DNA from 3 places in the Flectobacillus sp. genome. Region 3 is predicted to be linked to each of the others. Evidence: riboswitches for the same ligand, from Rfam matches in the RefSeq annotation. Region 3 holds a riboswitch; each other region holds the start of a gene.
The links. Region 3 has a riboswitch for cobalamin ahead of ACOVQ4_RS13665 (TonB-dependent receptor plug domain-containing protein). Riboswitches for the same ligand answer to the same signal wherever they lie in the genome.
Positions count from the first base shown of each region.

Region 1: linked by a shared signal. The riboswitch ahead of ACOVQ4_RS14655 (TonB-dependent receptor plug domain-containing protein) and the one ahead of ACOVQ4_RS13665 (TonB-dependent receptor plug domain-containing protein) in region 3 are both predicted to bind cobalamin.
Region 2: linked by a shared signal. The riboswitch ahead of metE (5-methyltetrahydropteroyltriglutamate--homocysteine S-methyltransferase) and the one ahead of ACOVQ4_RS13665 (TonB-dependent receptor plug domain-containing protein) in region 3 are both predicted to bind cobalamin.

Region 1 is NZ_JBMLSD010000323.1:2,038-4,310, forward strand. Features, by position in the region: gene ACOVQ4_RS14650 (GH92 family glycosyl hydrolase) at 1-346, opposite strand, end outside; cobalamin riboswitch at 735-938, shown strand; gene ACOVQ4_RS14655 (TonB-dependent receptor plug domain-containing protein) at 1,102-2,273, shown strand, end outside.
Region 2 is NZ_JBMLSD010000299.1:1,114-3,386, forward strand. Features, by position in the region: gene metE (5-methyltetrahydropteroyltriglutamate--homocysteine S-methyltransferase) at 1-1,345, opposite strand, end outside; cobalamin riboswitch at 1,625-1,822, opposite strand; gene ACOVQ4_RS13475 (efflux RND transporter periplasmic adaptor subunit) at 2,140-2,273, shown strand, end outside.
Region 3 is NZ_JBMLSD010000302.1:34,239-36,511, forward strand. Features, by position in the region: gene ACOVQ4_RS13665 (TonB-dependent receptor plug domain-containing protein) at 1-1,044, opposite strand, end outside; cobalamin riboswitch at 1,177-1,382, opposite strand; gene ACOVQ4_RS13670 (GSCFA domain-containing protein) at 1,543-2,273, shown strand, end outside.

The DNA.
Region 1 (2,273 bases), on a different contig from region 3:
GAATTTTTCCCGTGATTGGCATAATCGCAAACTGACCATAATCGTTGATCCAGGGACTAGGTTGGTGAGTTTGTTTGAAGCCTCTAATTTTGTCGGCATCGTAGGTATAAGCCCAACCATCGCCCATTTTGCCAGTTTGTGGCATCCAGAAATTCATCCCCCAAGGCAAAGCGATAGCAGGATAGGTATTTCCAGTAGAAAGACTAGGTTTTGAGGCTGTCCCCATCAAGGGATTTATCCATTCTACGGGGTCGTTTACTTTTTCAACAGTTTGGGCTTGTGTGCCAAATGCCAAACTACCAAATAAGAGTGTTAAGATTTTTGAGTTTTTTAGAAAATGGGTCATTTTTTTAAAATTTCAGGGAGTAAAAAATGGTTGACTATAGAATTAAGGTAAAATATTGAGATTGGCTTTGAAGTTAACAGATTTGTTTGAAATGATTATACCCATTTGCATGAAGGACCAAAAAATAAAAGTTTGTTACATTCTCGATTTTTTTGAGTAAATTAAAGATGCACTTATTTTAAATCTATAAATCTTGCTAACAATTAAGTAATTTTACTTATTTTATTATTAATAATAAATACTCAAATTTGTAACATCAAAGTGCTTTTAAATGAAACAAGACTTTCGAGAGCCACCATTGTGGTTATCATAATAATATTTGGTGTAGTTCGGAATAGCGTATCGATTTAGTTGATACGCTATTTTTTTTGTCCTAATTTTTTCCATAACTTTGCCAACAGTTTATGGTGCTTTAGTTTTTCCCAGCAAAAACCTCAAAGCTTAATAGGGAATCAGGTGTGATACCTGAACTGTCCCCGCAACTGTAACACTCAATCGTGTCAACTCAATCCTCATAACCACTGAATTTATTTCGGGAAGGTTCGAGTTTGACGAGTGAAGTCAGGAGACCTGCCATAGATTATTCTTGATAGGCGCTTACGGAGGATGAGCAAAAATCGAGCGTTCGCAAAGTATTTTCGCTTTTTTTATTGACCATTATCAACATTTTTGAACAGTTCTCTGTGCTGCATTTTGCGGTATTGGAATGAATGTTTTGAAATGGGTGAATAAAAAAATGGAAGTTCAAATTCTAAATGTTTTATTCTTCAAAGTTATTTCCATCAGTGGTATTGCTTGCCTTATGTGCAAGTGTAGAAAGTATTGCCCAAAATTCAGAAAAGACTCAGGTGCTTGATGAGGTGATTGTTAGTACCAACAAATATCCTCAAAAGCAGTCGCAGTCAGGAAAAGTAGTAACAGTAATTGATGCGGCTACGATTCAACGTAGTAAAGGTAAAACTGTAGGCGAGTTGCTAAACCAGCAAGTTGGACTTACGGTTATTGGTTCTCAAAATACACTTGGCACAAACCAAGATTTGTATTTGCGTGGCGCTGGCGCTGGCTATACCTTGATTTTGGTCGATGGTTTGCCTGTATATGACCCCTCTGGTGCGTCTACGTCGTTTGACATCAACTTGATTGCAATCGACCAAATCGAGCGTATCGAGATTTTGAAAGGTGGTCAGTCAAGTTTATATGGTTCTGATGCTGTTGCAGGCGTCATTAATATCATTACTTTAAAAAATAGTGGTAAAAAATTAGGTCTCAGCGGAAGTTTGGCTGGTGGTAGCTATGATACCTACCGCGCAAGTGTAAATGCAGGTGGTCAGTACAAAAAAACGACCTATGGTTTGTCATGGAATGGCACAAAATCAAACGGTATTTCTGCGGCTAAACAGCCTGAGACTGCCAAAACTGCTTTTGACAATGACGGATTCAAGCAAAATAATTTTCAGGTAAAATTGGGTCAACAAGTGGGTGAAAACTTAACCTTAAGAGCTGATTTGATGAGTAATTATTACAAGACAGACTTGGATGCAGGGGCTTTCAAAGATGAAAAAGACTATACTTTTGAAAATAAAAACTTGCTTTGGTCTGTTGGTGGGGCATATCAATTGAAAAATGGCAAACTAACTGTCAATTTTCAGCAAACTAACGGTCAAAGGGTCTATGTCGACGATTCGGCACATGTAGAGGCTGGCGCTTTTGCTAACTATTCTTATGGCTATTATCGTGGTGTAGCAAGATTTGCGGAGGCTTATTATGCTCATACATTTTCTGATAAAATCAAATGGGTATTAGGAGTTGAAAATCGTTGGCAAAATACTGACCAAACCTATTTGTCTATCAGTAGCTACGGCCCTTATGAGAGCCCAGCGATAAAAGCGTCTACTGCCAATACCAGTTTGTTTAGCGGCTACACTTC
Region 2 (2,273 bases), on a different contig from region 3:
CAATCGTTGTGGTAGGCAACAATGGCAATTGTAACAATTCTTTCTGAATCGACTGGCGAAGTGTAAATGGTGCTTCGCGCTCAAAATCGGCATTTTTAATACCTTGAATTTGGGCTTTAACCGTTGGTCGGTGAATCAATGTTGAAGACTTTCTACTTTCAATAGCTTGTTGGTTTTCTGTCAAAACAGAAGCCAAACTGCTAAATAATTGGGGTTTTGTCAAATCTGCTAATGTACGAACTTCTTTCAATTTTTGTTTAGCAAAAGCCATCCAGTTTTTAATCGTCGGAGTTAATACACTTTCGTCTTTTTCCAAATCCAAATCATAAGGCGTATGTAACAATGAACATGATGGCGCAATCCAAACACGGTCTTCGCCAAGCTTTGAAAGGGCTTTTTCAATGAAACTTAAGGAGTTGGTAAAATCATTTTTCCAAATATTTCGACCATCTACCAAGCCTAATGAAAGTTTGGTAGTTCCATTCACAAAATCTTCATGATTCAGAATATCTCCTAATTGAGATGGACAACGAACTAAATCAACATGAAGGCAGTCGACAGGCAAACTCAAAGTAGTGGCTAAATTATCGCCAGAACATTCAAAATAAGTTGCCAAAACAATTTGAAGCGCTGGCAATGCTTTTCTGATTTGTTGGTAAACCTCTTGAAAAACTGTCCTCTCTTTTTCTGTCAAATCCATGACCAAATATGGTTCATCGATTTGAATAGTATGTGCACCACGACTTTCGAGTTCTTGCAATAACTCGATATAAACAGGCAACAAACGTTGAATCAAGTCTAAACGGTTAAATCCTTTTTCCTTTTCTTTACCTAAAAGCAAATAGGAAACTGGACCAATTAAGACTGGTTTTGTAACGATATCCAAGCGTTTTGCCTCCTCAAATTCTTGAACAGGTTTATTCGAAAATCTATAGAATTGTTGATTTTTAGTAAACTCAGGAACGATATAGTGGTAATTGGTATCAAACCATTTGGTCATCTCGCAGGCTACGACATCAAAACCCTCCTTTTGATAGCCACGTGCCATGGCAAAGTATATTTCTAATTCCTTGCTAGACTTTCCATCCACTAAAGCTTGATAGCGTTGTGGAATTACCCCTAAGGTCAAAGACAAATCTAATACATGATCATACAATGAAAAATCGTTGCTTGGAATAAGGTCAATACCATTTTCCTGCTGGATTTTCCAGTGTTCTAGTCTCAACTGATACGCCTGAGACTGTAATTCTTCTTTACTGATTTTGCCTGACCAGAATTGTTCGCAGGCTTTTTTGAGTTCTCTTTTGCTACCGATTCGTGGATAGCCAAGGATGTGAGTAAGCATGTTGGTTGAATGTTTAAAAATGAAATACTCAACCATTTAGGCACAACACACAAAACCTTCAACGAGTGGAACAGATTTTTCAAAAGTTTTCAGGTATCAGCTTTCGGCTTTCTCGAAAGCAAACATCATAAACACCACATTTTGATGTTTAACAAAAGCTGACCCGAAATGTATATCAATAGAGCTACTAGTTTATCGAAATCACTAATACGCTCAATTACTCATTCGTAAATGAGTTTGAAAAATCAATGCGCGTCCAACACCCTATTCGTGAGAGTCTTGTCATTGAGAAAAGCAGCAAGTCTCCTGACTTATAACATCGTTGTACTCCTTCTCATTCCAGCTGGAACAATGGATATCTTGTACACGACTTGCTCCGAAGAGCGGTTAAATACAGTAGCACGTCTGTTCGTGATTCACACACGATTCCTTTTTAAATCAAAGCATCACTTTGATACTACTTTTCCGATTGATGTGTAAAATGGATAGGACAAAGGTATATGAGCAATCTTTTACATTTTTACTCTTCACTACTATTTGTTTAAAAATTAGATAATAACAAATAATAATTCATAATAATTAGATAAAACATCTATTTATTGTATAATTAAAAGTGAAAAATTTTTATTAAACGCTAAATTTTCACCTGTCTATTTCAACGATATTTTGACCATAATCAAATCATCAACCAACTTAGCTCATGATTGTATCTCAAAAAAAATTCTAATTTTAACTATTCTAAAACACGAAATCGGATAGAGGTTTAACTATTATCCTAAAAGTTGACACATAAGATGAAACATTGGTTGGCAGGAATATTCATGGTAGCTCTGATCACGGGCTGTAAGAAAAAAGTGGAAACGATATACCCTCAAATTCAGGCTATTTCTGAATCAGTTTATGCTTCAGGTGTGGTTAAAAGTGTCAA
Region 3 (2,273 bases):
GCGATATTCTGCACCGACCAACCAAGTTATATTTTTACCCAAACTCCAACTACCATATAATTCGGCATAGTTGGTTTTGGCACCATAATTACTCGCCGAATACTTATCATAGGCATCAGGAGCCACATAGTTAGAATCGTTGATATAGCTACGTTTGAGGTCGTTGTAATGGTAATTGGCCACTAATTTGCCTCCTCCTACAAAATACTCCGCACCTACTCCTATCTGTGTGCTTCGGCTATTTGCTACAAAATCTTTGTCGTCGCTAAACGCCCCATTATCAATGTCGGCACGATAAGTTTCGTTTGTTACAAAAACTTTGGTTGTAAGGTTTTCTCCAAATTTTTGCTGAAACTGAGCACGAAACGCATCTTGATTAAAGGCATCTTTTTCGTTCAGATTATCATCTTTTTTATTGGCTGCTTGCGAAATTCCTTTTGAGTACAACTTGGTATATGCCACAGCATAACTCGAATTTTTACTCAATGTACCACTTAAATTCAGTGCACCCTTCCATGTACCATAACTGCCTCCCGAAAGGTTAGCTTGTGCGCTAAACGGCTTATTATCAGCTTTTTTACGAATAATATTAATAACGCCTCCTACAGCATCCGAGCCGTAAAGGGTGGATTGTCCGCCTTTCAAAATCTCAATTCTTTCGATTTGGTCGATTGAAATAACGTTTAAGTCAAAATAATTACCAATCGTAGAAGGGTCATTTAATGGAATGCCATCCATCAACAACAAAGCATAGCCATTACTTAAGCCTCGTATACTAACTTCTTGGTTTGCCCCAAGTGTTAGTTGAGAGCCTACTACCTGCATACCTACTTGCTGATTGAGGAGCTCTCCAAGTGATTTGCCTACATTCCGCTCCAAAATTTCTTTGGAAATAACGGTTAAAACTTTTCCTGTCTGTAATTGTTTTTGAGGTACTTTATTGGCCGTAACTACAACTTCGTTAAGGTTTGTTACCTTGTTTTGAGCCATACTCAGGCTTGCCATACAAAGTAATCCAGAACAGAAAAATAAAGATTTAAACATTGATTTGATAATTGTTTTCTAGCTAAATATCAATTCCTAAACCTAAAAAATAGGTTTGATGATTGGATATAAAAGAATAGAAAATGAACAGAAAAGCGAACGCTCAGCAACAATTCATCCACCGTAAATTGTACCAAGAATAGATAAAAGGCAGGTCTCCTGACTTGTTTCATCGACTTCGAGCCTTCCCGCCGCAAGGGCAGTGGCCATGAAGATTGAATTCGACACAAAACGAAACTTACAGTTGCGGGGACAGTTTAGGCTTTTCACCTAATTCCCTATTAAGCTTTGACACTTCCAAGATTTGAAGCATAAAGCACCTATATCTACCACAAAGGTAGTAAATTGTGATTGAGGGAATTAGAGAATTCTGAATTCTTTTCAATTTTAGAATCCTATTTTATGACTATCTGGGTATTCGTTAAACAGGTTTTAAAAACTATCAAAGCCTAAATTGCTTAACTTTACCTTTACAAAATATTTTGTCAAAATTGCCCTATGGAATTCAGAACGCCAATAAATATAGAAAAATCGCCCTTTCAAATACAACTTCAATCCAAGATATTGACAGTCGGTTCATGCTTTGCACAAGTTATTGGACAAAAGCTTGAGGAAAACAAAATTGCCACAGATGTGAACCCTTTTGGGACTTTGTTTAACCCCATGTCTATTTTCAAACTTTTGAATCCTGGCTATCAAAACGTCGACGAGCGGCTGTTTGTGCAACACCAGCAAACATGGTTTCACTATGATTTTCACTCACAGTTTTTTGCAACTCAACAAGCGTCTTTAAAGGAATTATTGAATCATAACCTAGCAAAAATTCAGATTCAGCAATATGATTTCTTGGTTTTGACTTTCGGAACTGCATTTGTACATCAGCTCAAAGCTACGCCAAGCTATGTAGCCAATTGTCATAAAATGCCTGCAAGTTTATTCGAAAAGGACTTATTGAGTGTGAAGGATATTTGTAAAAAATTCGCCGAGATACACAAAGCCATTAGTGAGTTGAACCCTTCTTTAAGAATCATTATTACCGTTTCGCCAGTGCGACATACCAAAGAAGGACTGGCCGAAAATCAATTATCTAAATCAATTCTTCGAACTGCGTGCCATTATCTCAGTACTGATTATGAAAATGTTACGTATTTTCCATCCTACGAAATCATGATAGACGACCTCCGTGATTATCGTTTTTACAAAGCCGACATGATTCATCCGAATGAAGT